4 regions of the Shewanella sp. 433 genome follow, and region 3 is predicted to be linked to each of the others. Evidence: predicted binding sites of a transcription regulator. Region 3 holds the regulator's gene; each other region holds the start of a gene.
What was found. Region 3 encodes MetJ, which represses methionine synthesis genes. Its sites were predicted from a motif close to TAGACGTCTAGACGTCTA; they were not measured.
Positions count from the first base shown of each region.

Region 1 (7,843 bases), 1.2 Mb from region 3:
CCAGATCGCCAAACACAAAGGTTAAGCCTTCGTTACCATAGTTAATCACGTGCATCACGCCATTTGAGGCGCTATCGAGTATGCTTTGACCAATAGGGGCGTACATCACAAACGCGCCAAAAGCGACTTGGAACGCTAGCGCACCCAGTACGGTACGAGGGTTAATGGCACGGCGGTGTTCTGAAAATAATACCGCCAAGCCCATTAAGGCGAGCATCCCCAACAAACTGATGAAAACTTCCATACATTTTTTACCAATAATTTTATTATGTGGTAGCAGTGTATCGAGCTATTTCAGTGTGACAAGCACCCTTCACCATAGAAAAAAACATTATCAAAAATAGGCGGCATTGATAACTAAAGACCGCGAAAAATGCGACCTTTCACCAGCAAACTTAAAACAAGCTGAAAACCAAACCAACACAAAGAAAACAAAAAAGGATCAGGTGAAACTCAAAAACAAACAATTACGCAGCAATCTACGCTACGTTAACGCGGCTCTACGCCTCAGTAATTAGCGTCAAATGACGATCTAAAAACTCCATTTTGGTAAATTTATTACGTTACTTAGCTGCTTTTTAGACCACACACGACTAACATGCTTAACAGAGTAATAAGCAAGGCAGCAATTATCACTGATCAACACAACTCAAAATAGGCGGCGTTCACCTGCAACCAACGCAATAATTCGACCCGATTACGCGACTGGGTCTTACGAAAAATCGATGAAATATGGGCTTTCACTGTGTGTTCGCTGATAAATAGGTGGGTAGCGATCTCTTTATTGCGGGCTCCGCTGGAGACCAGTTCGATGATGGTGCGTTCACGCCCAGTGAGTTGTTGCAAAACGCTAATCGCCTCTTGCTGTAAAGATGGTTGGCCATGTTGAGGAGGAATAAAACGCCGCAATACTTTTGCCAGTAGCCCCTTGTCATACCACAACTGATGTTGCAGTAATTCATGTAGGCCGCTAAGTTGCACTTCTTGGCTATCGTCGCTAAACAGTAGCCCTTGTACGCCTAGTAACAAGGCCGCTTCGGTATTTATCCTGTTACGATTTACCCGATACAATGCCAGCGGCACATAAGGCAGTAAGCGCGGCACGATAAGAGGGATGCCCTGCTTATCGACCGCCGCACCTTGCTGGGCAATAAAATAGAAACTCTGGCATTGCGGATCCGGTTCAAGCTCATCGACCTGACGTGCAATACGTACTCTTAACCCCAGAGACTGTGCCCAAATGGCCAGCTCGCATGGGCTAGATAACTGATGCCAAAAGACTAGCTCGTCAATGTTGCTCATCAAATCCTCCTTGATTTAAATTTCGCCAATTCATACCGAGCAAACAATCATCTATTGCATGCATCGATGAAGTACAGCGGTTAACCACCACAGTTTTCGCTACCGTTTTCGCTACCGTTTTCGCTACCTTAGTGCAGCCCCGACCTAATGGCTCACTTCGGCTTAACCTGTGGTTTTAAGCTGTTGCAGCAGGCGATTATGCCAAGATGACAACAGTAACACACTGACTATCGCGCCTAATAGCGCCATCGCCATATCTGACTGGGTATCCCACACATAACCCTGAGTTCCAAGGAAGGCTTCGGCGTTTTCACCCGACAAGACCGCCACCCACCATTCGATAAGCTCATAAAATGCCGATAAGGCCAACGCAAAACAGCAGACTAAGAAGCCACACCAAGCCCCGGGCTTTAATACTTGATTACGCAGCAACACTTCTCTGGCCAACAAGGCTGGAATAAACCCTTGGGCAAAATGGCCGACTTTGTCATAATTATTGCGTTCACTTCCCATCAACTCGGCAACCCAGTCGAACAGCGGAACTTCGGCATAAGTGTAATGGCCGCCCACCATTAAAATCACCGCATGGATCAGAATCAAACCGTAAGCCAATGATGTTAATGGGAAGCGCTTACGCGTAAAATACAATACCGGCAGCGCGATCAGTGCTGGCAACACTTCTAAAAACCAGGTAAAGGTATCTTTGGGCTCAATCGCCGACCAGATGAAGACGGCGAAAAAAATCGTGAGCCAGATAATACTTTTATGCAAAATTGGAACTCCTTAGATGATATTGTTTTAATATCGAAATAATGACTTTAGCCATCTAGCCCTCCACACTGATTAAAAATAGTGCTATTTTGAGAGAGCTTTAGCTGTCAACAATCAAATAATTACCAAATATATAGCAACAACCGATAAAGAGGGTACTCAAATCATGGCGAAACACTCGCTAGACAAGGATAAAATTAAGATCCTACTGTTGGAAGGCGTCCATCAATCTGCGGTAGATGTGTTCAAACGCGCCGGCTACAGCAACATTGAATACCATAAGGCATCATTAGGAGAAGAGGAGTTATTGGCCTCGATTAAAGATGCGCATTTCGTCGGTATTCGCTCCCGTACCCAACTGACCGAAACCGTACTGAAGCACGCTGATAAATTAGTCAGCATTGGTTGCTTCTGTATCGGAACCAATCAAGTTGATCTCGCCACGGCCGAAAAACTGGGGATCCCGGTTTTTAACGCGCCTTTCTCTAACACGCGCAGCGTCGCGGAGTTGGTACTGGGTGAGATCATCATGCTATTACGTGGCATTCCACAGCGTAATGCGATTGCCCACCGTGGCGGCTGGCTTAAAAGCGCCGCGGGCAGCTATGAAGCCCGTGGTAAAACCTTAGGCGTTATCGGCTACGGCCACATTGGTACTCAGCTGGGCATTTTGGCCGAGACCTTAGGTATGCGCGTGGTATTCTTCGATATCGAAGATAAATTGCCACTGGGTAATGCACAGCAAATCCACTCACTTGAGCAGCTATTAGCGCTGGCCGATGTAGTGAGCCTGCATGTGCCAGAAACCCCACAGACCAAAGATATGATCGCCGAAGCAGAGCTTGCTTGTATGCGCCAAGGCAGCATATTGATCAACGCCTCGCGCGGCACGGTTGTCGATATTGATGCCCTAGCTCAAGCAATTCGTAGCGAGCGCCTTGCGGGAGCGGCTATCGACGTGTTCCCGGTTGAACCTAAATCGAATGATGATGAGTTTATCAGCCCACTGCGCGGTTTAGACAATGTGTTGTTAACCCCACACGTTGGCGGTAGCACCCAAGAAGCGCAAGAGAATATCGGCATCGAAGTGGCTGGCAAACTGGCCAAGTACTCTGATAACGGTTCAACCATGACCGCAGTTAACTTCCCTGAAGTATCGCTGGCTCAGCACAAAGATGCATCACGTCTGCTGCACATTCACCATAACCGTCCTGGTATCTTAATCAAGATTAACCAAGCTTTTGCAGAAAAAGGCATCAACATCGCCGCCCAATACCTGCAAACCACGGCTGAAATTGGTTACGTGGTAATGGAAGTGAACTCAGATCAAGCCGACGAAGCCCTCGAAGAGATGAAGGCAATTGAAGGCACCATCAGAGCACGCTTACTGCACTGATAGCCTTGAGTAACGCACTCAAATGAATAAAGCCCTATGATCAACATCATGGGGCTTTATTGTTTAGCGCAAGTTTCACTTAACCACCTTTGCGCCAACGATGATTAACGGTACAATCGTGGCTCTAATTCGTTTATTTCTTGGACTATCTCATGACAGTGTCAACTTCTCAGCCAACCTGGCCTTTAAACGGACAATCCCCAGAGCTGTTTTTTTCGCATCTTAATCACCTAGGCTTAATTGCCGTTACGGGTGAGCAAGGCCGCAGCTTTATCCACGGCCAAGTCACCACAGATATTAGCTCGCTGGGCGCTGAACAATGGCGCTGGGGAGCTCACTGCGATCCAAAAGGTAAGATGCTGGCCAGCTTCAGAACCTTCACCATGGCTGATGCCTTGATCATGATGATGCCTCGCGACACCTTGGCGATGGATCTGCCGCAACTGCAAAAATATGCGGTTTTTAGTAAGGCGGATCTGAGTGATGCTAGTGCAGACTGGCTACTGCTTGGTGTCAGCGGCGAGCAAGCCACTGACTGGTTAAGCCAGCAATTTGGCGCGTTAAATAGCGAACTGACCCCAATCGATAATGGCGTGATTTTACATGATGCAGGCCGTCATATTGTCGTGCTAAAGCAGAGCGCAGCCGACACATTGCTAAGCCAGTTGCCGCAAGCCGTGTATGATGCCAGTGCATGGCAAGCGCTCGAAATCGCCGCGGGTTACCCCAACCTTGGCGCCGCACATCAAGGGCAATTTGTGCCACAAATGTGTAATCTGCAGGCCATCGACGGCATCAGCTTTAATAAAGGCTGTTACATGGGGCAAGAAACCATCGCCCGCATGAAATACCGTGGCGGTAATAAGCGTGCCTTGTATATTGTCAGTGGCACGGTATCTAGCCCATTAACGGCCGACAGCCAGCTTGAAATCGCCCTTGAAGATGCGCTTTATCGCCGCGCCGGCACCATTATTGAGTGGGTACAACGCGGCCAAGAGGTGCTAATGACGGCGGTATTGGCTAACGATACCCAGCTCGATGCCAAGTTACGTATCGCAGGCGATGAAGCCTCACAACTGATCTTGCAAGCACTTCCTTATTCGCTAGAAGAAGCCGAATAATTGCGAATGTCACTCAGTATAAAGATCAAAAAGGCGCATTAAGCGCCTTTTTTGTATCGGTTAAATCCAAGCGCTCACTGCCGCAGGCCTTAAAGCTCCTACTCTCGCCACTGTGGAGCCATGGGCATTAGCCCATAACACAGCATAGTGAATATCAACGCCCAAATGATAAAGCGCCGCCTTAGTGTTAGCTCTGTCACATTCGGTGCAAAAAGTTGGGCGAGAGTAATACGCCTCTACTACAATCCGCGGCCATGATGACAGTGACAGCGCTTGACGACTCACTCTCATTTAACCTCAGTGAGTGGAGTCTGTACATCATGCGTATCAGTGATATTAAGGCCGTTGCCACAGCACTTAGCTTATGGACAGCATCAGTCTCTGCCGATACGCCGCTATCATTAGCCACCTTGAGTATGCCGCCGCTTGAATACCAAGAGGACGGTGTGGTTAAAGGGATCGCTAGCGACATAGTTAACACAGTCTTTGCCCGCATGGGGATCACCACCGACACCCAGCTCTACCCGTTTGCACGCGCCATGAAAATGGTCGAGCAGCAAAAAGTCGATGCCATTTTTTCTATCGTCAGTACACCGCAACGACAAACCCTGCTGACCTTTAGTGGCGAAAGTCTTATCGACGATGTGACGAGCTTATTTGTGAGGCATGATGCCGACATTGAGTTTAATGGCGACCTCAGCAGCCTCACTCACTACCGTTTTGGCGTACTGCGCGCTGCGCACTATGGCAAACGCTGGCAACAAGCCCTACACAGCGGTGTGATTACCAAGGTCGAGCGGGTGTCCGATCAGCGGCAAAATATCTTAAAACTCACCCATCATCGCATCGATATTATCATCGGGCCGCGGCTGTCGATATTGCATGAGCTTAATGTGTTGGGATTACAGCAGCAGGTGAAGATACTGCCTGTGCCAATAGAGGTGGTACCAACCTATCTTGCCTTTGCCAAAGGCAGAGTGCCATTGGCGATTCAATTGCAATTTACTGAGCAGCTGCGTCAACTCAAACAAGAAGACCAGTACCAGCGGATCATCGATAGCTATATCATAACTGCCCCAGCGCGCTAACCCCATCAGCACCTCGCATCGCCCATTAGATGCGCCATTCAATGCTCGCTCTCAAGCCAATGACTCAATTGACGCCAGAGTAAAAAATCCGTTGTGAAAGCTTCATTCAATGGCACTATAGACGGCCGATGGCATATCAAGGAGCGAACGTGTTAACAGACCCATTATTTTGGCTCGTTGCGATACCCGCCGTATTAATGACCGGCATCTCAAAATCTGGCTTTGCCGGCGGCGCGGGCGGACTGACGGTGCCGTTAATGGCCTTGGTAGTGAGCCCAGTGGCGGCCACGGCGGTGATGCTGCCACTGTTAATCTATATGGATATTTTGAGCGTTCGTTCGTGGTGGGGTAAACATAATGCTCGGCAGCTATCCATTTTACTGCCCGCGGCTATTGTCGGCATTGTCGTTGGCTATCTGCTGTTTGACCATTTAAACGAGCAATACCTGCGCCGTATTTTAGGCGGTATATCGCTGGGGTTTGGGCTGTATGGCTTGCTGCTCAGCGGCCGTTTTGCGCATAAACCGTCTGCCTTTATTGGTCGAATCTGTGGCACCATCGCCGGCTTTACCAGCTTTGTCGCCCACGCTGGCGGGCCACCGTTAAACGCCTATCTGCTGCCGCAGCGCTTAGTGAAAAACCAATACCTCGCCACGGCGGTAATGTTTTTTGCCGTGGTCAATGGGGTCAAGTTAATCCCTTATAGCCTGCTTGGACAAATCAACTTAACGAATTTGTGGGTGTCTATGCTGCTAGCTCCTATTGCTTGGCTAGGGGTGAAATTGGGATTACGCCTGCAACACAAGATCAGTGAACACCTATTTAAACAGATCATTTTAACCTTGATGGTGTTAGTCGGTGTGCGCCTGCTGTGGAGCACCTTGTAGGGCTAACCCACGGTGAACATCAGCATAGGCAAGTTAACGGCCCAACCCACGCATTAACGCAGAGGTTAATCGCCCAATAGATCCCGCAGTTGCTGCTCGGCAAGCTCAACGGCGCTCATTGGCTTATCTTCAGGCTTATCTTTAAGTTGCTCTTTAGGACGATCTTCTGACTTAGTGGGGATGGTCAACTCATCATTTAACAGCGCATCCAGTTGTGCCTGCGCCCGCGCCTTGGCGTTATCACTATCACTCTGGGCTGCACTTTGCTCAGCGGCGCAGGCCGTTATCGGCTTAAAATAATCGCAAAAATTGGCCCGCTCACGATCCGACAACCACTCGGCGCGCTCCTCACTGCACTCGCCTCGGCCGGCATCGCGAAAGAACACGCACATCTTACACACGTGCTGATCGGCATGACACGCCAAACACTCTTCACGCCGCGACATAGGTAGAATCACCGCCGTTAACGGCTGCTTGCATCGCCAACAGATAAATTGCTCAGACATGGTTACACCTTACTCATGCTACAGATTGAAAACATCACCCACTGCCAGCATAGAATCGACGCCGCAGCATTGCAACCTAAGCCTTAGGCTCCTTGCCCTATTCCACTATGCCTGCCGATATGTGATAAAATTAGCGCCTGTTTATTTTTACACTTACACAAAGGCAGCAGCATGAACCCAATTATTGCCATTTTAAAAGAACACAATGTTAGTGACGAAAAGATCAATGAGCTGTTTCAGACCTTGACCGAAAACCCACTCATGGCGATGGGCACCATAGGTCAGCTAGGTATCGCCCCCGAAAAGCTACAGCAGTTGATGGCGCTGGTGATGCAAAATCCCGCCTTGATCAAAGAAGCCGTAGACGAGCTAGGGCTCGACTTCACTAAAGTTGAAGCGGCCAAAGCCCAGCTACAACAATAAGTCATTATCGGTTGCGCTTAACACTCAGCTTAAGCGCCAATGATGCCAAAAGGCTGCCTAGTTAGGCAGCCTTTGTTGTATAAATCAAAGTAACATCACTTGCAGCGCGCTAGCGAAGCAAGCCTATTTATCCTATTACTTAGCCCCGGGCTCGGCAAAACGAGTCATCCAGTCTTGTACTTGGTTGTACCAATAGATGGAGTTATTGGGTTTCATGATCCAGTGATTCTCATCGGGAAAATAGATCATCCGCGACTCAACGCCGCGGGTCTGCAGCGTTCTAAACAACTCGAAACCTTGCCCCACGGGTACGCGGTAATCGAGCTGACCATGGATAACCAAGGTGGGA
Region 1 is NZ_CM181703.1:929,468-937,310, reverse strand. Features, by position in the region: gene AC5YB1_RS04290 (NupC/NupG family nucleoside CNT transporter) at 1-244, opposite strand, end outside; gene AC5YB1_RS04285 (helix-turn-helix transcriptional regulator) at 640-1,302, opposite strand; gene AC5YB1_RS04280 (DUF2238 domain-containing protein) at 1,465-2,073, opposite strand; gene serA (phosphoglycerate dehydrogenase) at 2,240-3,469, shown strand; gene ygfZ (tRNA-modifying protein YgfZ) at 3,622-4,590, shown strand; gene AC5YB1_RS04265 (substrate-binding periplasmic protein) at 4,845-5,678, shown strand; gene AC5YB1_RS04260 (sulfite exporter TauE/SafE family protein) at 5,828-6,565, shown strand; gene AC5YB1_RS04255 (hypothetical protein) at 6,631-7,071, opposite strand; gene AC5YB1_RS04250 (DUF2999 family protein) at 7,243-7,494, shown strand; gene AC5YB1_RS04245 (S9 family peptidase) at 7,630-7,843, opposite strand, start outside.
Region 1: serA (phosphoglycerate dehydrogenase) is a predicted target of MetJ. The motif match lies at 2,122-2,139, and genes of this name have one in related genera.

Region 2 (7,843 bases), 1.4 Mb from region 3:
TTAGGTGAGCACTGTGTGGGCAATACCCGCTTGAGTCTGCACAATTGTTGCCAGTATGGCCCCATTTGGATCCATCCCAACCATCGAGGTCAGGGGCTGTTTAGCGCTATGGTTTTGCAGTTAAAGCAAGAGGTGTGCTCGCACTATCCCTTCATGTTGACCTTTATTGCCGAAGATAATGAACACTCATTTAATGCCCACACCCATAAGGCGGCGATGCAAGTGGTCGACTTTTTTGGTTTTGATGGCCGAGACTATTACTTGCTTGCCTGTGCCACCCAAACATAACCTAAGTGATGCTAAGTAAGCCATATGCTAGGATAGCGCCCCCTAGTTGCATGATCTATCGTTCGAGGAAGTGACCATGGCACCCGTATCGCTGCCCCCTTTTGTGCAAGGCTTATTGCAACCCTACGCCGAGTTGCGACTGAGCGCCTATGATAATGTGAAGCTCATTCGCGCCCTGCTCGCCGAGCAAGGTAAGCGGTGTGACTGTTGGCTAGTGCCTTTTAGGTGGGAGATCGCTCAGGCTCGAGAGCGTTATTTGGTGTGTTATCAGCAGTATTGGTTTGATTGTGGTTGGAGTAACGATTACAGCGCAGTCATTACCGCCGCCGAAACGCCAAGTGCCGAGCAACTGGCTTTAGCCAAAACGGTACCAGCGCCCACCTTAACGCTGCAACAGGTCTCTTTTATGTGTATGCAATACAGCCACTTTGACCATTGTTAAGCGAGTGCATGAACGCTCTGCTACCTTCCCAGAAAATCCCCCTAGCGAAGCGGCGATGTTAAGGCCCCCCTTTTAAGTTGCTATTAATAACGGGGCGGCGGTGATCGCTGCGCCTACCAGACACGTAATATCTCTATTTACTGTCAGCAGGGCGTCTGTATGTCTACCACCTATTCTATGTTGGGCTACGCGGGGTTATTGCCTTTTATTATCGCCACCGTCTTTATCTTGATGGGGATGCCGTTGCTGACCCTAGATCCCTTTATGCTGTTTGTCAGTTACAGTGCGGTCATCCTCTCTTTTTTGGCGGGCAGCTTATGGGGGCGACAGACTCATCAAGCCAACGGTATCAGCGATGATAAACAGCTGCTCACCAGTAATGTGATTAGCGTGTTGGCTTGGCTGGCGATCATCATTAACCAGTTATATGTCTCCTTGCTGATCTTAATGTACGGCTATGTGGTGATGTACCTAAAAGATAAGCGTCAATGTGAGCAGAAGGTGATTGCCGATGACTATATGGCGCTAAGGGCGCGATTAACCGGGGTCGCACTGACGTGCCATTTAATTATTATTGTGGTGGGGGGAGTAGATGAAACTGCGTATTTTTTATGATAGCCAATGTCCGCTGTGCGCCGCCGAAATGGCTAAACTGAGTCGCTGCGATAAGGCGGGGTTAATTGAACTTGCCGATTTAGCCGACGTTAATTTTGCCGAGCAATATCCACACATCGACGCCCAATATGCCAATCAGATATTACAGGGTGAAACCGACAAGGGCGAAATATTGCAAGGACTGGATGTCACTTATCTGGCCTGGTCGCTGGTGGGAAAAAAGCATTATGTGGCACCGTTACATTGGCCAATGGTTAGGCCTGTGGCCGATTTTCTCTACCTTAAGTTTGCCAAGCACAGACATAAGGTGTCTTATCTGCTGACTGGTAAAAAACGCTGCGACAGTGGCCGCTGCGGCATATCATGAGCGGCGCGGATCAAGTGCATGGCAATTCGTTAATGACACAGAGCGAATTAATCAAAGACTGTGCATTAGTGATCGGTGCCAGCAGTGGTATTGCCAAGACGCTAATAACCGAGTTGCGCCATGAATGTCCGGTTATCGCTATCAGTCGCCGCCTTGGGCATGATGTCGACCCTAAGCATCATGGCCGTGGCGAGGCGATTCACTCCCCAAGCCGTCACCACAGCGGTCATCATAGCCTTGAGTATTACCGCTGTGACAATAGCGATAGTGCCATCGCAGGGGTAATCGCAACGCTGATGAGCGGTCAGGTGCGGGTCACTCGGGTGTACATTTTTAACGGCGTGCTGCATCAAGCGGGCCTGAGTCCAGAGAAACGTCTAGAGGAGATAAGCGCCGAGTCGATGCAAACTCTGTTTCATATTAATAGTGTTATCCCCATGCTTTGGCTCAAGCATTTATTGCCGTTGGTGAAAGGTCAAACGCCCTGCGTGGTGACTGTGCTGAGCGCCCGCATCGCGAGTATTAGCGACAATCGTTTAGGCGGTTGGTATAGCTACCGCGCCTCAAAAGCCGCGCTGAATATGTTGCTGCAAACGGCGGCGGTGGAGTATGCCAGACGGGCTAAAAATGTTGCCTTGTTGGCGTTTCACCCAGGGACAACCGACACCGAACTATCCAAACCATTTCAACACAATGTCGCTAAAGAGAAACTCTTTACCACCGAATTTGTCAGCCAGCGTCTGCTTAAGGTTAGCACTGGGCTTGCGCCATCGTCGCACGCCTATTTTATCGATTGGGATGGCAAGGCGATATCATGGTGAGTCTGTCATTGCATAGGGTTGTATTGCCCCCCATTTTTGTCGTTCATCAAGCTAAACCACCAATCTAAATAGCCAAGGAAGATATTCTGTAATGCATATTAGTCATGACTCATTAAGCCAATTAGAACGCCGTTATCGCGCGCAGTTAATCAATAGTTTGTCGGGGTTTAAAAGTGCTAACCTGATAGGTACCCAAGACACTTTGGGGCGCACTAATTTGGCCATCATTAGTTCAGTATTTCATTTAGGCGCCGATCCCGCGCTGGTGGGGTTTATTAGTCGTCCAGACACAGTGCAGCGAGACACCTTAGCCAATATTATTGCCACCGGCAGTTACACCATTAATCAGGTGAATAGCGATATTTGGCAGCAGGCACATCAAACTTCGGCGCGCTACGACAGTGGTCAGTGTGAATTTAGCGCGGTGGGGCTGACCCCAATGCATCAACCACAAGTGGTGGCGCCCTTTGTGACCGAGAGTCGATTAAAATATGCCGTGAAGTTAGAAAGTTATCAAACTATCGAACTAAACCAAACTCTGTTAGTGATAGGCCGAATTACCGATATTTGGCTCGATGATGTGGCGCTTAAGCCCGACGGCAGTATTGACATTGAAAGCTTAAATACCGTCTGCGTATCGGGTCTCGATTGCTATCATACGACCGAGCGGTTGGGGCGGCTGAGCTATGCTAAGCCAGATAAACCATCGGTTATCATCGATTAATGTGCGCAGGCTGTGACAAGATTCAGTCACAAAGACTGCTACCAAAAACAGCCACAAAAAAACCGCCATATTGGCGGTTTTTTTATAAGCTTGCTGCGATTATAGCTTAGCGTCGGCGCGAAGGGCGTCGGCTTTATCGGTGCGCTCCCAAGGGAACTCGTTACGACCAAAGTGACCGTAAGCCGCAGTGGCTTGATAGATTGGGCGAGCCAAATCTAACATTTCGGTTAGGCCGTATGGGCGCAGGTCGAAATGCTGACGAACCAGCTTAATCAACACCTCTTCAGACACTTTACCGGTACCGAAAGTTTCAACACTGATAGAGGTAGGCTCAGCGACACCGATAGCGTAAGACACTTGGATCTCACAGCGATCGGCAAGGCCAGCGGCAACGATGTTCTTGGCCACATAACGCGCCGCGTATGCTGCACTGCGGTCAACTTTCGATGGATCCTTACCAGAGAAAGCCCCACCACCGTGACGCGCCATTCCGCCGTAAGTATCGACGATAATTTTACGACCCGTTAGACCACAATCGCCGACAGGACCACCAATCACAAAACGGCCTGTTGGGTTGATGAAGTACTTAGTATCTTTGGTTAACCACTTAGCGGGCAGCACAGGCTTAATGATGGTTTCCATCACGCCTTCAATCAGATCTGGCTGGCTTACGCTGTCACAGTGTTGAGTAGACAGGACTACCGCATCGATACCAGCAATGCTGCCATCGCTGTTATAGGCAAAAGTGACCTGACTTTTCGCATCTGGACGTAACCAAGGTAGGGTATTGTCTTTACGCACTTCCGATTGACGCTTAACCAACTTATGCGAGTAAGTGATCGGGGCTGGCATCAATACGTCGGTTTCGTTGTTGGCGTAACCAAACATTAATCCTTGGTCGCCAGCGCCTTGCTCTTTAGGATCGGCGCGATCAACACCTTGATTGATATCGGGCGACTGTTTACCGATGGCATTAAGTACGGCACAAGAATCGGCATCAAAGCCCATATCTGAGTGGGTATAGCCAATTTCACGCACGGTCTTACGGGTGATCTCTTCGATATCAACCCAAGCCGAGGTGGTCACTTCACCGCCTACCAATACCATGCCGGTTTTAACGTAAGTTTCACATGCCACGCGCGCCTTAGGATCTTGCTCTAAGATCGCGTCGAGTACCGCATCAGAAATTTGATCGGCGATTTTATCTGGATGACCTTCTGAGACCGACTCAGAGGTAAACAAGTGCTTTGCCATAATGGAAAATCTCGTCTGTAAACAATTTGATTCTGTAGAAGTATCTACATCTAGACGGCTATTTTAGTGGAAATCACGCTAGATAACACCCCTTTCGATAAAAATTGTGGGGTAAAGCGCAGTAAATCGCAGCATTCCCAGACCGACACGGGTGCCTAAATGTAGCTAACAAATTGTAATTCATCACCTAATTATCTTTTAGTGATGATTTAATCTCCGAGTCTCTGGGGATGATTTTTTGTCATATTGCCACTCAATTACCACATAAGACCCTAAGAGTGATGAGGCGGCGTTAGCCATTTGATCTCAATGTGGCGGTGAGGTGTTATTACTAGGTTAATATCATGGAGCAATGGGCTTAAGTTGACACATGGTCACGACTCCTTAAGCCTACATATACGGGTTCTACTGCTTAGATCGGGTTAATCTGGGCAATTTGGCGAATTTTATTTGCGTCCCACCGCCTAGTAGGGGAAAATATGCGTCCACAATTGCCCGCAAAATCCCCAATAATAAGCAGGAGAGAGCATGTCATCTCGTAAAGAACTCGCAAACGCTATCCGTGTGTTAAGTATGGATGCCGTTCAAAAAGCCAACTCAGGTCACCCAGGTGCCCCAATGGGAATGGCAGATATCGCTGAAGTGCTTTGGAATGACTTCCTTAAGCACAACCCGACTAACCCAAACTGGGTTGACCGCGACCGTTTCATCTTATCTAACGGTCATGGCTCGATGCTGATTTACTCTCTGCTGCACCTTACTGGTTACGCACTTCCCATCGAAGAACTGCAAAACTTCCGCCAGCTTCACTCTAAAACCCCTGGTCACCCAGAATACGGATACACCCCAGGTGTTGAAACCACCACAGGGCCACTAGGCGCGGGTATCAGTAACGCGGTTGGTATGGCGATTGCGGAAAAAACCCTGGCGGCGCAGTTTAACCGTCCAGGTCACGATATTGTCGACCACTTTACCTACTGTTTCTTAGGTGATGGTTGTTTGATGGAAGGCATCTCACACGAAGCTTGTTCATTGGCGGGCACCTTAGGTCTAGGCAAGCTGATTGCATTTTGGGATGACAACGGTATCTCTATCGACGGTCATGTTGAAGGCTGGTTCACCGACGATACACCTAAGCGTTTTGAAGCCTATGGCTGGCATGTGATTGCCGATGTGGACGGCCATGACAGCGAAGCGATTAGCAGCGCAATAGAAGAAGCTAAGTCAGTCACTGACAAGCCAACCATGATCTGCTGTAAAACCGTTATTGGCTTTGGTTCTCCTAACAAGTCTGGCAGCCACGACTGTCACGGCGCGCCACTAGGCGATGCTGAAATCGCCGCTGCCCGTGAATTCCTTGGTTGGGAACACGCGCCATTTGATATCCCAGAAAACGTTTATGCGGGTTGGGATGCTAAAGACGTGGGCGCAAGCAACGAATCGGCTTGGAATGAAAAACTGGCCGCGTATGAAGCTGCGTTCCCAGAATTGGCTGCCGAATATAAGCGCCGCGTGATCGATGGTGAATTGCCAGCCGATTTCGAAGCGAAAGCACAAGCCTTCATTAAAGAATGCCAAGAGAAAGGCGAAGGCATTGCTAGCCGTAAAGCGTCACAAAATGCCATTGGTGCTTTTGGCGCTATGTTGCCAGAACTCCTTGGTGGCTCAGCTGACCTTGCCGGTTCTAACTTGACGCTTTGGTCTGGTTCTAAAGGCATTCAAGACGATGCTGCCGGTAACTACATCTATTATGGTGTACGTGAATTTGGTATGAGCGGCATCATGAACGGTGTGTCTCTGCATGGTGGTTTCATCAACTACGGCGCAACCTTCATGATGTTTATGGAATACGCCCGTAATGCGGTACGTATGTCGGCACTGATGGGTATTCAAAACATCTTCGTTTACACCCATGACTCTATCGGTCAGGGTGAAGATGGCCCAACTCACCAACCTGTTGAGCAGCTCGCTAACCTGCGTATGACTCCTAACATGATGGTATGGCGTCCATGTGATGCGGCCGAAACGGCAGTCTCATGGAAGAATGCTATCGAGCGCCGTGATGCACCAACATCGCTTATCTTTAGCCGTCAAAACCTACCCGCTCAAGCCCGTACCGATGAGCAGTTGGCTAACGTGGTGAAAGGTGGTTATGTGCTGCGTGATTGTGCTGGTACACCTGATGTCATTTTGATTGCTACAGGTAGCGAAGTGCAACTGGCACTGGACTCTGCCGCTGCATTAACTGAGCAAGGTAAGCAGATTCGTGTGGTTTCTATGCCATCGACCAATGCGTTTGATGCACAAGATGCGGCCTACAAAGAGTCGGTATTGCCACGCGCTGTAACTAAGCGTGTTGCTATCGAAGCGGCTCACGTTGATTTCTGGCATAAGTATGTTGGTTTCGACGGCGCAGTCGTGGGCATGACCACCTTCGGTGAGTCAGCGCCAGGCGGCGAACTCATGAAATACTTCGGCTTCACCGTTGATAACGTAGTGGCGACCGTTAACGACTTGTTTTAAGCGTTAGTGTGAGTCGAGGCGTGAGCAGCTTAGTGGCTCACGCCAGATGGGACGGCTTATCTGGTGTTGATATCAGGTAAGCCGTTGTCGCATCAACAGTATGCGAGCAGGGATAGAGTGAGGAGTCAAGGCGCTTAATGATCAAAGTTGCTATCAATGGATATGGCCGTATTGGTCGTTCAATTCTTCGTGCCCTGTACGAGTCGGGCAAGCGCGACCGCATTCAAATTGTCGCCATTAATGAACTGGCTAAACCTGAAGCCATGCTTCACTTAACCCAATACGATACCACTCATGGTCGCTTTCAAACCCCGACGTCATTGGTCGATAATATTATGACGGTGGGTGATGACCGTATTCAGTTATTGCATCAACGCGATGCCAGCCAATTGCCTTGGGCTGAGCTGGATATCGATATCGTGTATGAGGCCACTGGTGCCTTAATCGATAGGCAAGCCTGTGAGGCGCACCTGCAAGCAGGGGCCAAACAAGTGCTGATTAGCCATCCATCATCGAGTGATGTCGATGCCACCATAGTTTATGGGGTTAACCACGATACGCTACAGGCCCATCACTCCATCATCTCTAATGCGTCTTGTACCACCAACTGCCTAGTGCCCATTATTGAGGTGCTCGATAGAGCCTTTAAGGTTAAGAGTGGCGCGATAACCACTATCCATTCGGCGATGAACGATCAGCAGGTGATCGACGCCTATCACGACGACTTAAGACGAACCCGCGCGGCGGGGCAGTCGATCATTCCGGTCGATACTAAACTGGCACGGGGTATCGAGCGCATCTTGCCACAA
Region 2 is NZ_CM181703.1:1,158,636-1,166,478, forward strand. Features, by position in the region: gene AC5YB1_RS05225 (GNAT family N-acetyltransferase) at 1-288, shown strand, start outside; gene AC5YB1_RS05230 (hypothetical protein) at 365-730, shown strand; gene AC5YB1_RS05235 (DUF3429 domain-containing protein) at 890-1,345, shown strand; gene AC5YB1_RS05240 (thiol-disulfide oxidoreductase DCC family protein) at 1,323-1,712, shown strand; gene AC5YB1_RS05245 (SDR family NAD(P)-dependent oxidoreductase) at 1,745-2,533, shown strand; gene AC5YB1_RS05250 (flavin reductase family protein) at 2,625-3,257, shown strand; gene metK (methionine adenosyltransferase) at 3,357-4,511, opposite strand; gene tkt (transketolase) at 5,040-7,034, shown strand; gene epd (erythrose-4-phosphate dehydrogenase) at 7,172-7,843, shown strand, end outside.
Region 2: metK (methionine adenosyltransferase) is a predicted target of MetJ. The motif match lies at 4,555-4,572, and genes of this name have one in related genera.

Region 3 (7,843 bases):
AGGGTTTAGTACCATCGAAATGTTCAAACAACCAGCATAAGGTGCCGGAAAAAATCCCCCCCACCGCTTCGATGGCGTCGCCACTGTTATGTAAATCATTTAGGGCATGTTGCACGGGTAATCCCGCACCACAACTGGCATTGTAGCGCCAAAAAAGTCGACGATTATCCAGCTGCTGTTTTAATTCTTGATAAAAAGGTAAAGGCCCACTGCCAGCCAGCTTATTGGCGCTAACCATATGAATACCACGGGCAAAAAATGCTGGATACTGCAACGCTAAATCGGCGCTAGCACTGATATCTAACGCGATAAGTTCATCACATTCAACATGGCGTAATCGTTCAAACAGGTGGCTGTAATCCCAAGGGGTTGCTTGCTCATTAAATTGCTGCTGCCAGTGATTAAGATCGATATCGGTCTCGCTTAATAGCGCCAGCTTGGAACTCAGTAATCCCACCAACTCGAGACTGACCTCAAGCTCCTTGTTTAATACCGGTCTCGCCCGCTTAAACAGCTCAATCCACGCATCACCAATATTACCAATACCCAGCAGTAATACTCCGATACGTTTACGCGGGCCAGCGCAGCGACGATGTACCTTTTGCGTCAATAGGCTCACCTGCCCCTTAGGGACCAAAGTGACCAAACTTAGGCCATCGTTACACAATGGGTGAGCATCGCGGCTTAATAGACGTGAAAAACCCCGGCGATAAAGTGCAGCATCGGCACTGACCAACGCCACTAAGCCTAAGTCTTGTCGCACCTCTAATGCATCGATCCCCAGTGCTTGAGTATTGACTTCAAATATCGCCCGCGCTTGTTTTTCACTCTCGTGGGTAAAGGCCAGCTCTGCAAGGCCAGACGCCGATGACCAGTAGGCCAAGGGAGCCAGTCCTGCCTTAGCAAAACACTCTAATAATTGAGGCAGCTCGGCATTAAAGCTTAAGCTAAACAACGACACGCTAGGTAGACTAGTAACGACGGGCGCGCTAGCCGATAAGCTCTTAGGCGCAATAAGCGTAAAATCGGTATGGGGCGCATAACTCGAGCGCACCGCTAGGCTCACGTTAGTGTCAAACAGTGGCTGTAAGGTACGGTTATGCAGTACCGGCGAACCAAGATGGGCTAAGCGATTAGCCTCGGTTAATGACATGCTTTTGAGCAGGCGTGCATCGTTAATGCGATTGGGATCGGCATTAAACACCCCTTCCACATCGGTCCAAATGGTCACCCGTTCAATATTGGCGAGGCTGGCCAGCAAGGTGGCGCTAAAGTCTGAACCATTACGGCCCAGCAACAGGGTATCGCCCTTATCATTAGCACAGATAAAACCGGTGATCACTAGGCGTTCATTAGGGTGAGCATTCAGCATCGCCTGCACTTTTTGCTTTGATTGCCCTATGCGAATTTGCGGTACCGCCCCTTCATCGGCCACTAATAAAGTGCGCGCATCCACATCGACTGCCCCGACGCCTGATTCACGCAGCAGCGCGGCAAGTAAACGCGATGACCAGCGCTCGCCAAAACTAACCACTTGATTGCGTTGGTAATCCGTTAAATCGGCAAGAGAAAGTAATGTGCTGAGTTGGGATTTATCGGTCGATAGACGCTCGCGCAAGCTGCGCGCCTGTTCGTTAGATAACAGTTGCTCGATCAGATTTTGCTGGTAACTGATCAACACTTGCAACTCTTCTTGCCACAACAGACCGGACTCGGTTAGCTCAAGTAATTTATATAAAAAATTAGTACTCTTGCCCGCAGCAGAAACCACGATGAGATCATCGCTATGGCCATGGGTGAGTAATATATGAGCGACACGGCGGTAACAATCTGCATCCGCTAAACTAGAACCGCCAAATTTATGCAAATGACATCGTGTCATTTTTTGCTCCTCAATACCTTTAACAACTTACCGCGATAGCCGCATCTAAACCCGCTTGAATATCTGCCACCAGATCGTCACCATCTTCAATCCCAACAGATAAACGAATAAGGGTATCTTTCACCCCTGCCTCTAAACGAGCCGCTGGCTCCATCGCTCTGTGGGTCATGGTAGCAGGAACCGCCACTAAGCTCTCTACTCCACCCAAGCTTTCGGCTAAAGAGAAGTATTCTAACGCATTTAAAAAGGCAATAAGCTCTGCTTCGCCACCTTTTAACTCAAAACTGAGCATGGCACCAAAACCTTTTTGCTGTTTTAACGCGATCTCATGGCCTGGATGGTCCGCCAAACCAGGATAATAGACCTTATCAACGGCGCGATGACGGGTTAGCAAAGCCAACACCTGCTGTGCGTTGGCTTGATGCTGACGCATTCTCACCGCAATTGTTCTTAAGCCGCGTAGGGTCAAATAGCTATCGAAGGCTGAGCCGGTTAACCCTAAGGTATTAGACCACCAATGTAACAGCTCACCCACTTCAGCATCTTTAGCGACAACCGCGCCGCCGACCACATCGCTATGCCCGTTGATATATTTAGTCGTTGAGTGGATCACTATGTCAGCGCCGAGCAACAGAGGTTGTTGCAAGATAGGCGATAAAAAGGTGTTATCGACTACCACTAGCGCCCCCACTTCATGGCTCTGGCTCGCAATCGCTGCGATATCAACCACGCGCAGTAATGGGTTCGAAGGGGTTTCTAACCAGACCATTTTAGGTTGGCGAGCAATAACGTCTGCCAAAGCAGCGGCATTCGTTTGGTCAACCACTGCCAGTTTAAATGCCCCTTTCTTGGCGAGGTGGGTAAATAGTCGATAGCTGCCGCCATAGCAATCGTGCGGCACCACGAGTAGATCATCGGGCCCCAGTAAATTGGTTACTAAGGTGATGGCCGCCATGCCAGTGCATGTCACTATGCCTGCCGCCCCACGTTCCAGCTCCGCTATGGCGTCAGCCAAAATACAGCGAGTCGGATTACCCGAGCGGCTATAATCAAAATCTCTCGGTTGTTGATGGCCATCAAAGGAGTAATTGGTCGACAAATAGATGGGCGGTACAACGGCACCATATTGGGTATCGGATTCTATCCCCCCACGCACAGCTGCCGTGGCTAATTTACGCTCAGTCATCTTTTACTCCTAAAGTTAAATCGGCGGCAGTCATCTATACTTTATAGATGTCTGGACGTCTAAATGTACCTAAGGCAAGCGGTAGCGTCAACATATTTAGACGTTTAGACGTCCAAACATGTAGAAATCTATTTGCAATTAACAAAAATTAGAGGCAATAATTTGACTGTACCCGGTAAGGGTATAAAATCTGCCCCGAATTTGAGAATTAACAGGTGAGTCAATGACTGAGTGGAATGGCGATTATATCAGCCCCTATGCTGAACATGGTAAGAAGAATGAGCAAGTGAAAAAAATCACTGTCTCTATTCCCCTCAAGGTGCTTAAGATTTTAACCGACGAACGCACTCGTCGTCAGGTGAATAACTTACGCCACGCTACAAACAGCGAATTGCTTTGTGAAGCTTTTTTGCATGCTTATACTGGCCAACCTTTACCCCATGATGATGACTTGTCAAAAGACAAACCCGACAGTATTCCAGCCGAAGTGAAAAAGCTGATGACTGAGATGGGCATCGAATGGGAAGACGTCGAGTAAATCGACTTTACCTATCCTGTTTTGCTAAAGAGGGATCGCACTGCGATCCCTCCTCTTTATCACGTCTAAACACACTGCAACCCCTGGTGGTATAGTGCCTGAACTTATGATTGATCCCATGATCCTTGGCCTAGCGTCGCTGATCATCTTTATTGGCGCCCTAACCCAAAGCCTGATCGGTTTTGGCTTAGCCGTTGTCGCCTCGCCGTTACTCTATCTCGTCGACCCAAGCCTAGTGCCCGCACCTGTCATTATGATGGGCTTTTCTATCGCCTTACTCACCCTGCTAAGAGAGAGGCGCGCACTGGAATTTAACGGCTTACAATATGCTTTACTGGGGCGTATCCCTGGCGGAATATTAGGCGCAACCTTATTATTGCTAGCACCACAACCAGTATTGGGATTAGCCATTGCAATCATTGTGGCTCTAGCCGTGGTTCTGAGCCTATTCAAGCTACGTCTCCCCATAAATCGCAGTAATCTTTTTATGGCGGGCATATTGTCGGGGATCTTTGGTAATATCGCTGCCATTGGTGGACCGCCAATGGCTATTTTACTCTCGGGAAAAGACGCCAAACAGTTTCGCGCAGCCTTGTCAGCCTTCTTCATCTTTAGCTCAATGATCGCCTTAATCATTTTGGCTTTCAGTGGATTACTCACACTGCGTCATCTGTATCTTTCAATGCTATTGCTACCATCGGTCCTGCTAGGCTTTGTAGTTGCTAATCGTATTGTCGGCGGCATCGACAAACAAAAAACCCAACGCCTTACCCTGATATTGTGCAGTACAAGTGCGCTGATCTTAGCGGTAAAATCGATTATAGAACTAACGTAACGACCTCAAATAGGTGTCCGTAAAAGGGAATAAAAATCAGCAAACAAGATAATCACTAAAAATGATATGAGGTTCGGATCACGCCCCCAATGGCATCATCACTGCCAAACAGCCCGGTTAAGTCCAGATTAAAGGTGCGACCAATACTAAAGCCTGTACCAACCGAATACAGGTCGATTGCGGTATTGTTTAAATTGTGGCGATAACCCACACGTAACGCCAACCAATCCGTGGTTTTTAGCTCCCCTGCGAAGCGCCAATATTGTGTACTAACCACTTCATCGAAACCTTGATGAGCATTCAAATCGATATCACTTGTTAGGGTAAGTGCAGCCCAATCATAAGCCACCCCAGCAGTATATAAAGGCTCAACTCGATAAGTAAATTGCCGCCCTAATGACTCTACACTCTGTTGTTTTGGGTCGATTAAATTGCGTCCAGACAAGCCAACGGTTAGCCCATTAAAAGGCTTAATTACCACACCAACATCAAGATTAAATACCGTATCATCATTACGATAGGGGGAATCATTACCACTATCAAAAGTCACGTTATTCGCATTAACTACATAATTGTAAGTGTCGATACGCTGTATTTTGGGCGAGAGCCCAACCGATATTGGCATGTTGACAATTGATAGAGGAAAACTCAATACAACGCCAACATCAGACACTCCCCCCGACACCAACGCCCCGAGAGAGCCTAACTCTGAAACATTTGCAGGATTGTTAACATCAAAATGGTCTAAATTGCTTTGAATCGCATCTGCAACACCTACCGCCTCGATATAAGTCTTATGAAACAGTGTCATTGGCATCTGCACCGTCGGCAAGACAATCGATGTACCTTGTGTCGCAGAGGTTCTCTCTGCTTGCGGCGATGCAATCCCCCGCGCCTCTTTAGTCGCATCTAACACTGACAAGGCAGGATGATTGAAGAGATCTCCATGTTGATGACTTACGGCAACGTGTGAACTGTTTAAAGCAGAGTTATGTACACCATCATATTGCTGCTCGGCAAAGGAAAACCTAGTGAGACTCATCAGCGTGATTAACACTATTATGCTAAGGCACTTCATTCCCTTTTCTCCCCCCTCCGAATAATGGTCATTTTAAGCGTGTTGAAAGATTAGTACGCTCGATTGTTAAAGATAGTTCATTTCTTAAGTGCTAGATGATATGGCAAGTAAAAATACTGATATTTAGCCCGTATTTAACCTTTACTCCCCCAGCCTCTGCTGCGTAAATATGCTCGATAATCCACTATGGCTGATAAGATCAAAATACTGCCCATCGCGACGTATTTCCCAAAAATAACGCCCCCTTTCGACGACAATCACAGCGTTAGCGATAACAAGTTCATTAACATTACAGCCATTATTTAGCAGATGTTTAACTACAAAAGTGTGATTCACCTCCACCAGTAATTGATAGCCAACACCTCATCCCTGCAAAAACAGCAAACAATAAAAGGCTTTTAATACAAAAACTTAAACCACATCAATTAGATTAATATCAATGATATTTTTATCAATTAGATTTTTATTGTAAAGGTGATCAACCTCAAACTCACATCTCGACTCCTTTAGTAAACTTTTTAACAACAAACACCCGCTTTGTTTAATAAAAAATCACCACGGGTGGTGATTAAGGAAAGATGATGAAAAACATAGTAAAAATTGCAACGTGCATCATGCTCACATTCTCGTTAGGCGCCCAAGTTTATGCCGTAGATGGCGGTAACCCGAAAAAAGGTAAACACCTCTACAAGAAAGAGTGTAAAGCCTGCCATAGCAAAGGCGATGCGGGCGGTGAAATCACTCCGATGAGTAAAACCATGAGCCAGTGGGATCGCTATTTTAAACGTGATCAACACAAGGTTAAGCCTGAGGTTTTTGAGCAACTCTCCGAAAAAGACCGCTTGGATATTCAGCAGTTTCTTTATGACCATGCGGCAGATTCCGATCAACCACAGACTTGCGGTTAAGACTCACTAAGCCCATCTACTGCGCACCTCGCGCGACGGAGAGACAAAGATGCGTACACTACTATCGATTTTAATTGCCAATGCATTAGCCTTTTCTGGCGGCGCGTACAGTGCCGTTCAAGAACAACAAAAGCTGGCAGACTTAAAACAGCAACTAGCTGAGCTATCAGAAGAAATTGACGATATTAATAGCCGCGTAGACAAAAATGAGCGCCACACAGCACTGGATAGAATCCAACTCACAGGAGATTTTCGTACCAAGGCTCATTCATTGCATTATCAAAATGTCACTTGGAACCCTGCCATCAAAGTTGACTTCAATGATTTTGGCCAAAAAGCCATGTCTGGCACCTTTGGAATGCCAAACGATGCCAACTCGCCATTAGGCAAGATGTTAAGCGCCAACCCTGAATTAGCCAGTGCGTTCCAAAATGGCATGTTGCAGGGAGTAATGCCTTATGTGCTGGCGCCAAAATCGGTACAAGATATCGATAATGATATTTTCTATACCACCCGCCTCAGACTCAATCTAAAAGCCAAAGTATGGGACAACGTTGGCTTTTCAGCTCGATTAAGCATGTATAAAAACTGGGGGGACTCAACTGGCACCCAAGTATTTGATTCATGGCGTTCGTTCACCATGGATGGCAGTAGTAGCGGCAATACCAGCGGCGACTGGCTCAGAGTCGAGCGCGCCTACTTCGACTGGAAAAACATCGGTGGCACCAACACCTATCTTTCTATCGGTCGTCGTCCCTCAACCTACGGCCCACCCTCTCATTACAGAGAAAACGAGAAGCGCGGCGGCACCCCATCAGGTCACTTAGTCAACTTTAACTTCGATGGCGCCACCTTAGGTTACAACTTAGGCGAGATCACTGGTATTGATGGCCAAGTAGTGCGTTTCTGTTACGGCCAAGGCTTTGAGTCACAATGGGGTAATGGCGAAATGTTTGGTGATATCGTCACCAAAGATACGCATCTAGGTGGTTTTAATATCGACGCCATCAACGACGGTAACCACTTCCTGCAATTTACTCTGTTTGGTGCCAAAGACATTAACGACGGCTTCAAAGGCACCATGGCTTTTCCTACTCAACTGGCAGGCATTTTTGCCCCAACCATGTACCAAGATATGCAGAAGTTTGAAAACTTCAACTTTCAAACCCGGGTACAACCTAGTGGGGTGATTGGTGACATGTATTTAGGGGGGGTCGGTTACGCCTATGAAAGCGATGAGGATATGAAGCTATTCGCCTCTTTTGGCTGGACACGAGCCGAAGGCAACGGCAATGCCGGTATGTTTGGCGGCATGTTAAGTGATGCGGTATTTGAAGCACAGCTCAACGCCGACGGCAGCGAAATTATCATGATGCCAGACGCCGCCGATAGCGCCGACACTAAAGATGGGTACGG
Region 3 is NZ_CM181703.1:3,842,414-3,850,256, forward strand. Features, by position in the region: gene AC5YB1_RS17020 (bifunctional aspartate kinase/homoserine dehydrogenase II) at 1-1,882, opposite strand, end outside; gene metB (cystathionine gamma-synthase) at 1,902-3,068, opposite strand; gene metJ (met regulon transcriptional regulator MetJ) at 3,292-3,606, shown strand; gene AC5YB1_RS17035 (sulfite exporter TauE/SafE family protein) at 3,713-4,441, shown strand; gene traF (conjugal transfer protein TraF) at 4,497-5,483, opposite strand; gene AC5YB1_RS17045 (c-type cytochrome) at 6,098-6,427, shown strand; gene AC5YB1_RS17050 (DUF3373 domain-containing protein) at 6,477-7,843, shown strand, end outside.

Region 4 (7,843 bases), 1.5 Mb from region 3:
TCAGTGATTTTAACCCTAATGACTTAGCCACATGGCATAGAGAGATGGCGCAGCTATCGGGTATCAACTACGCCGGTATCATGCCGATTAATGACAACTGATCGCTAGGTTGAGTGATGAAAAAAAGAGATGAGCCGCTTAGCGACTCATCTCTATGTAGCCTATTGCACTATACGCATTGAATGGAAAACTCATTCCAAACAATTAAGCCAAAAACAACAGAGCTCGAAAATTCAACCGACGACCTAGTTAACTGCCGCCAGCGCTTTTAAGCCCGCCTCAGCAATGCGCACATCTTCACTGCCGTGGGCACCGCCCACGCCAATGCCGCCAACAACCACATCATTAATATAGATGGGAATGCCGCCGTCCATGGCTAAAATATTTTCATCCAAGTACCTGATATCTTCAGGAATGGTGCCCTCTTTAATCCCTTTGGCAATCACAGCAGTCGGTCTTTTTTGCGAGTTAGCCGTGTAAGCCTTTTTATAACTGGCACGAATGGTGTGCACCCCAGCTTGATGATCCCTAAGCACGGCTAAGGTTTGTCCTGATCTATCGACCACAGTGATAGACACCGCCAATTGATCTTGTTGAGCTTGTAAAAATGCAAAATTAACTATCTTTTGCGCCATTTGCCCAGTCAGGACAGGCAGCATGGTGACCTGTTCGGGCTTATTTGCAGCACGTTCATCTTGGTGGGCTTGCGCCGAGTCAGCTTGTCCAGCAAAGGAGACGGTTGAAGCGGCAAACGCAGCCGACACTAATAATTTGTTCATGTTTAACCCTACATTTGAGTTGACGAATAACGATAGGTATTTGGACGAAAGCCAAGTAATTAAGTGAAGTCTAACGCAATGCGATTTGATTTAAAAATTTGATATGCTTTGATTTACTTAAGTATTAAAAAACAGCTGGCCCATTTAAAGCCAACTGCTTGCATGCCCCGTCAGCCAAGAAAAATAAAACTCATTAACTCATCAAGCTAACCCAGTCGGCGTCTTAGCTGCTGCGTGGCCGTCACCATATGTTGCAATGCCGGCTCAACTTCATCCCAAGTGCGCGTCTTGAGCCCACAATCTGGATTAACCCACAATTGGCGAACAGGAATTTTAGTCGCCGCCTTGTCGATAAGCGCAACCATCTGCTCGACACTGGGGATATTCGGGCTATGGATATCATACACGCCAGGGCCTATCTCGTTGGGATAGTCGAAATCTTCGAAGGCATTGAGCAACTCCATATGTGAGCGCGAAGTTTCAATGGTGATCACATCGGCGTCCATGGCGGCAATCGATGCGATGGTAGCATTAAACTCGCTGTAACACATATGGGTGTGGATCTGGGTGTCATCCTTAACGCCGGCGGCGCTGAGTTTAAAGGCGTTTACAGCCCAATCTAAGTAGGTTTGCCACTGTGATTGTTTCAGCGGCAACCCTTCACGAAATGCCGGCTCATCGATCTGGATAATCTTAATCCCCGCGTTTTGCAGATCAACCACTTCATCACGGATGGCCAAGGCCAATTGGTTCGCGATCACCTCGCGGCTAATATCTTCGCGGGCAAATGACCAATGCAAGATGGTAACCGGGCCAGTCAGCATCCCTTTTACGGGTTTGTCAGTCAACGATTGGGCGTAGGTGGCCCAATCTAATGTCATCGGCTTAGGCCGTGAGACATCACCATAAATCAAGGGCGGTTTAACACAACGAGAGCCGTAACTTTGCACCCAACCAAATTGGGTAAAACCGACGCCATCTAACTGTTCACCAAAGTATTCCACCATGTCGTTACGTTCAGCTTCACCATGGACCAACACATCGATCCCCAGTTTCAACTGCCTTTGTATGGTGTCGCGAGTAACACCTTGCAACTGGGCAATATACGCCGCTTCGGTCAACTCACCTTTACGCCAACGACTGCGCAGTCCTCGTATGGCTGGGGTTTGTGGAAACGAGCCTATGGTCGTGGTCGGCAGCAAAGGCAAGCGCAGACACTGTTGCTGTAATACTTGCCGCTGGGCAAAACGGCTTTGGCGCTCAAAATCGCCAGTGGTTAAGGCAGCGACGCGCTCATTCACTTGCGAATTAGCCGCCTGCTGTCTGGCCTCGCGGCGCGCGCGGCAACGCTGGGCTGTGGCCAGAGCAGCCTCTGAGGCTGGCTCGATTAATAGAGTACGCAACTGGCTAAGCTCATTGAGTTTTTGTTTGGCAAAACTGAGCTGCTGACGCAGCGCTGTATCAAGCTCGGTTTCCACATCAAGATCCACCGGGCTATGCAGTAACGAGCAAGACGGCGCTAACCAGATCTGCTTGCCTAAATCGGCCACCACAGGGGCAATATCTGCGGCAATCTTATCTAACTCGGCCGCCCAGACATTACGACCGTTAATCACCCCTAGGCTCAATATTTGCTCGGGCTGTAAACTGCCCGCAAACAACGACAACTGCTCTGGCGCACTGACTAAATCCAGATGAATCCCCGCCACAGCTAAATTCGCAATGAGCCCATGGTGATGTGCCACCGAGCCATAATAGCTGGCCAGAAACAGCTTAACCTGCACCTGGCTCAATGAGGCATAGGTTGCGGTGAAGGGCGCTTGCCACTCAGGCGTTAACTCCAATGCTAAGATGGGTTCATCAAGCTGTACCCATGTCACCCCTTGGGCTTTAAAGCGAGCAAGGATCGCCTGATAAACCTCAATCAATTGGGGTAACAAACTCAACTTATCAAATGCTTGCCCCTCGCATTTTGCCAAGTAGAGGTAAGACAGTGGCCCAAGCAACACAGGTTTCACCTGATGACCCAAGGCTTTGGCCAGCTCCACCTCATCAAATAACTGTTCATAGGCAATACTGAACGTTTGATTTTGACTCAGCTCGGGCACGATATAGTGATAATTACTATTAAAATACTTTTTCATTTGCGAGGCGCTGCTGGCCGCACCTGTTGGGGCGCGCCCTCGTGCCATTCTAAATAGGGTATCTAAATCCACCTTGTCGCCATCACGATGGCGAGCTGGAATGGCATTAATGGTGGCGCTTAAGGTAAGCACCTGATCGTAGTAGGCAAAGTCACCAACTGGCAGCAAACTCACTCCCGCATCGGCCTGCCACTGCCAATGAGTTTGCCGTAAAGTGTTGGCCACCTCATGCAGCGCCGCTGGCGTGATCTCTTGGCGCCAATATTGCTCTAACGCAAATTTAAGTTCACGCTGACGCCCAATTCGAGGAAAACCTAATGACGCGATCTTGATAGTTTGCATACTGATACCCTTCTAAATGAGATAAGCCAACGTGTGATGCCCCTGCTCCGACATCACAACTCAAGCTTGATTAACCATAAATACGCCACAAGCAAAACAGGCGTCTGGACGTCTAGAAGTTTATTGTGTTAATCTGTTGGTTCGCAATGGAATTGATTTCAACCCCAACATGAGCAAGATTCATCTGAGGTAAAAATGATAGAGCTTAGGCATTTACGCACATTAGTTGCACTCAAGGAAAGTGGCAGTCTTGCTGGGGCTGCTGAGAAACGCTTTGTCACCCAATCGGCTTTATCCCATCAAATCAAAGAGCTGGAAACTCGAATTAACTCAGCCATCTTTATCCGTAAGAGCAAACCGCTGTCGTTTACTCAGGAGGGAGCACGACTACTGCATCTGGCCGAAGAGATATTACCTAAGGTGACAGAGACCGAACTTGAGCTTAAAAATGGTCTCAATAGTGACAATACCGATCTGTTTGTGGGGATTGAATGCCACAGCTGTTTTCGCTGGCTAATGCCGGTGATCTCTGAGTTTAATGCCAGTTTTCCCCACAGTAATTTAGAGCTATCGAGCCGGCACCTATTTGATTCGCTAACGGCACTCAAGCAGGGGCAATTGGATGTGGTACTGACGTCAGATCCTATTCCAGATCATGATATTACCTACCAACACTTATTTGATTTTGAAGTAAAACTTATCTGCGCCGCCGATCATCCCCTAGCAACGCAGCCCTTTGTCAGCCCAGCTCATTTAGCTCAGCATACCTTGCTCACCTACCCTGTGCCGCCCGAACGTTTAGACATTTATCGCCATTTTATGGAGCCTGCGGGCGTGCCTATCGCTAAACAAATCCGATGCGATCTCACCTCCATGCTACTGCAACGCATCGCCTGTAAAGATGGCGTCTCCGCCCTCCCCACATGGTCGATTAACCAAGCCCACGGCTTGTCACTTAGCGCGCTACCATTAGGCCGCGACGGCTTAAAGCGCCCGCTATTTGGGGCCTATCGCCGCAGCAGTAGCAAAACTAGAGTGGCGCAACACTGGTTGCAGTTAGTGGCTAACGAAGGGATGGTAAAACAAGAAGATGCAATAATGGCTTAGCTGATATGACGATGCCCATTTAGACACTAAAAACCTATTTTTTACTAAAAAAAACAGATTTTTAGAGCTGATGGTTTACAACTGAGAATGATTAGAGTGGCTTAAGCAACTGATTACGCATCGCTAATACTCGGCGTAAAATCAGGCCGGGTGAGTCACTGTTACGTGTCTGACGTAAGTTGTGCGCGATCATAAACTCTTGACGTAATTCCTCATCTAAATCGAGTGACTCAAAAGCATCGAGGGTGAGGGTCTGTTTATGATTATCAATGATCGATTTAATGATAGACAGGGGTAGAGACTGTTCCGACTCGGCATTTAAATAAGCAAAGGCGCTTAAGGCGACAATTTCGCCAAACACGCTAAACAGCGCCAAAGTTTGCACTTCATCAGGGTCAATATTCACCCCTTCCATTTGGTGTAAGCTATCAACCGATTCTGCCGCAATGCTTTCGGTAAGTGTCCAGTAACCTGTCACCAACTTTTTATACAACGGAGGTAACTCATCGAGGCGCTCTTTGAGATAGAAAGTAAATGCGTAACGATAAATGTTAATTTGGCCTAAACGGACCAAGGCATCTTTGAGGGAGCGATTTTTAATGGCAGCAACACAGGGGGCCGCAGCCGCATTACTGCGATACAGCATGTGAGCTGCCAGTGCAGGATCGGATGAGACAATATCAATCACATTACGAATATCACCGTCGGCAATAATGGCTTTTTTTAACGGGATAAGAATACCACGGCGACCAATGACCTGCTCTTCATTGCCGATAATCGCACGCACTTGAGTGAATACTTGATGCTCAAGATCTGTCATGAGAAATTATTAACCTGATTAATCGTTGTGGCAAATCGCCAATTGTTACCGTCGGATTTACCCATAAAACGCCCGCTGCGGTCAAGTCGATTTGCCACAAATTCAAACTTTAATATAAATAAATCAATTAAGCTTGTTAACTGGGTCATAAATGATGAACTCGCTGAACAAAATAGCAGCAGCGAGTAAAAAGTGAATCTAAATATCCCACTTATTTAGCGCAACATCCGCCCAGCCATATTATGCCTGAAGCCGTTAAATAGCTCCGGCCTGTTGTAAACGCTGATGCAGATGCACAGCCAACTGACGATAACCGGCATTATTGAGATGAATCGCATCAGATTTTAGCTCGCTCGATTTAAGTAATTCTGCCAGTTTGTCTTCAATAAGGAGTAAGCCATATTGCTCACTTAAACGCTTGTAGAGACTAGCAGGTGTCAGCCAAATCCCTTTTTGAGGCACAGCAATTAAAACAATGGCAATATCACGCTGCTGGGCTTGCTCAATCATTTGCGCTAAATTTAGCTCAACTTGATGCTCACTCATATTACGTAAAAAATCGTTGCCGCCTTGCAGCAATAACACTAAATGAGGTTGAGTGGCATCTAACACCTGTGCAAATCGCTGCGCCCCTTCGCCGCTGGTTTCGCCAGAAATTCCCGCATTAACCACCTCAAGGCCGGTTAAGTTAGCCAGAACACTGGGATAATCGGCTCCGGCACTGGCGCCTACGCCTTGGGTGAGGCTGTCGCCAAAGGCCAAAATACGCCCATGCTGCGGTAATGTTGCTAACGTCTCGCCCTTTTGAGGCAGTAGCCAGGCCAGCAACACGATGGCGATACCCAAGAGTAGCCATTTTAATTTCATCTTTTAACTCCTTGTTTATCGCTTTGCCACTCACAAGACTAACCTGTAATGATTAAGTCTGGCTTAATCAATTTAAGGAGCTGTTAAGCCTGAACCTCACGAGTAATGCTAGCTCTAGCATACACTTACGATAAAATTGCGGCCATAAAAAAGCCAATCAGCAAACCTGATTGGCTTTATCTTACTTTAAGTCACTTGGCGTGCACGCATTACCGCTTAAAAGCGGTAGCTCGCGGTTAAACGCAGCGCGCGGCCAGTCCCCGAGTAATAACCGTTGCCCCATGCACTGTAATAACCTGCGCTAACATACTCTTCATCAAGTAGGTTATCGACTCGCAAGCTGGCTAACCATGCGCCGCGAGTATAGTTAAGCGCGACATTGGTGAGCAGGTAATCCGCTAGCTTAGGATCAACGTTGGCATTGTCGCCCTCAATAAAGCGCTCCCCCGTATACAGACCTTCAACAAACAGTTGCACATGTTCACTGATATCGTAACTGATATAGCCACGACCCGAATGCTTCGCCACCCAAGAGAGTGACTTACCCTCATTAACGCCATCGGTAAATTCGGCATCAATGTAGTTATATTCAAGCCCCAGCAGCACCTGCTGCATGACTTGCCAATCCCAATCTAAACTGACGCCATAACGACGTGATGCATCGGCGTTCACGTTAGCACCAGGGAAACTGCCACCAGTTGGAGTATCGGCGCTAGGGTCGAACACTATTTCATCTTCTAGTTCGAGACGATAGGCACTCACTCGCAGTGTTTGCTGCGCTAGCGTCCAGTCCCACCCCGCTTCATAAGAGCGGCCAGTTTGCGGCTTGAGCCCCTTCACATTGGCCGGGGTATAAGCTTGCTCATCAACCTTGGCAAAGCGGAAATTATCGTCGGCGCGCAGGTAAAAACGCTGAGCGTTGGTAGGACGATAGTTAATCCCAAGTTCAAATGCGTGGGCATCTTGATCCAACTCAATGCCGTTAGCGTAGGCGCTGGGATCGCGCAGATCGTCGGTCACCTCGGCATAACGCCCCCCCACAATGTAACTGACACTTTGAGTCAGTGGCACAGTGGCTTGCACATAGGCACTGATCTGCTTTTGCACGTTTTCACGGCCACTACTAAACACCGACTCACCACGGCTTAAATCGAGCCCGCTCACTAAGGTTAACGGCCCGTTGCCAGTGGTAAAGTTAGCAATCGCCTTAGGGTTAAACTCTAGTAATGAGCGCGTATCACGGCGGTTGCTGCCCCAGCTATTGAGGCCAGTGATTAAGGTGTCGGCATAATTAATATCCGCCCCAAGCTCCCACTGCTGATTGAGTTGACGCTGGTAGCCCGAACGCAGCGCCGTGGTCATCTCATGCAGATAACTGTCATAGGCCCCTGGGGCGCTGGCATTTGATTGGCGTGGGTCTTGTTCAATCTGCTCAAGGGTTAATGCACCAGCCAATTCTCGACGGTTGTCATAGTAACTGCTTTCGGCAAAAAAGTGCTGCGCATCGTCTTGATACTGCAAGCGCCCTAATAACGATGAGGTTTCATTCGCGTTATGGTCGCGATAGTTATCCCCTTGGTTATAACTGGCCGCACCATAAAAACGCCAATTAGCGTTTATCGCCCCTGACACATCAAGGTTACCTTTATAGGTATCAAAACTGCCCCAAGAAAGCTGCACGCTGCCACCACTGCCCTGTGGCGCCTTGGTGATGATGTTAATCACACCACCCACCGCCTGATCGCCATATAACACCCCCGCACTCCCGGACATGATCTCGATGC
Region 4 is NZ_CM181703.1:1,310,429-1,318,271, reverse strand. Features, by position in the region: gene AC5YB1_RS05910 (glutamate synthase-related protein) at 1-101, shown strand, start outside; gene AC5YB1_RS05905 (GlcG/HbpS family heme-binding protein) at 246-779, opposite strand; gene metE (5-methyltetrahydropteroyltriglutamate--homocysteine S-methyltransferase) at 986-3,256, opposite strand; gene AC5YB1_RS05895 (LysR substrate-binding domain-containing protein) at 3,461-4,372, shown strand; gene AC5YB1_RS05890 (HDOD domain-containing protein) at 4,464-5,192, opposite strand; gene AC5YB1_RS05885 (GDSL-type esterase/lipase family protein) at 5,448-6,059, opposite strand; gene AC5YB1_RS05880 (TonB-dependent receptor) at 6,276-7,843, opposite strand, start outside.
Region 4: metE (5-methyltetrahydropteroyltriglutamate--homocysteine S-methyltransferase) is a predicted target of MetJ. The motif match lies at 3,371-3,388, and genes of this name have one in related genera.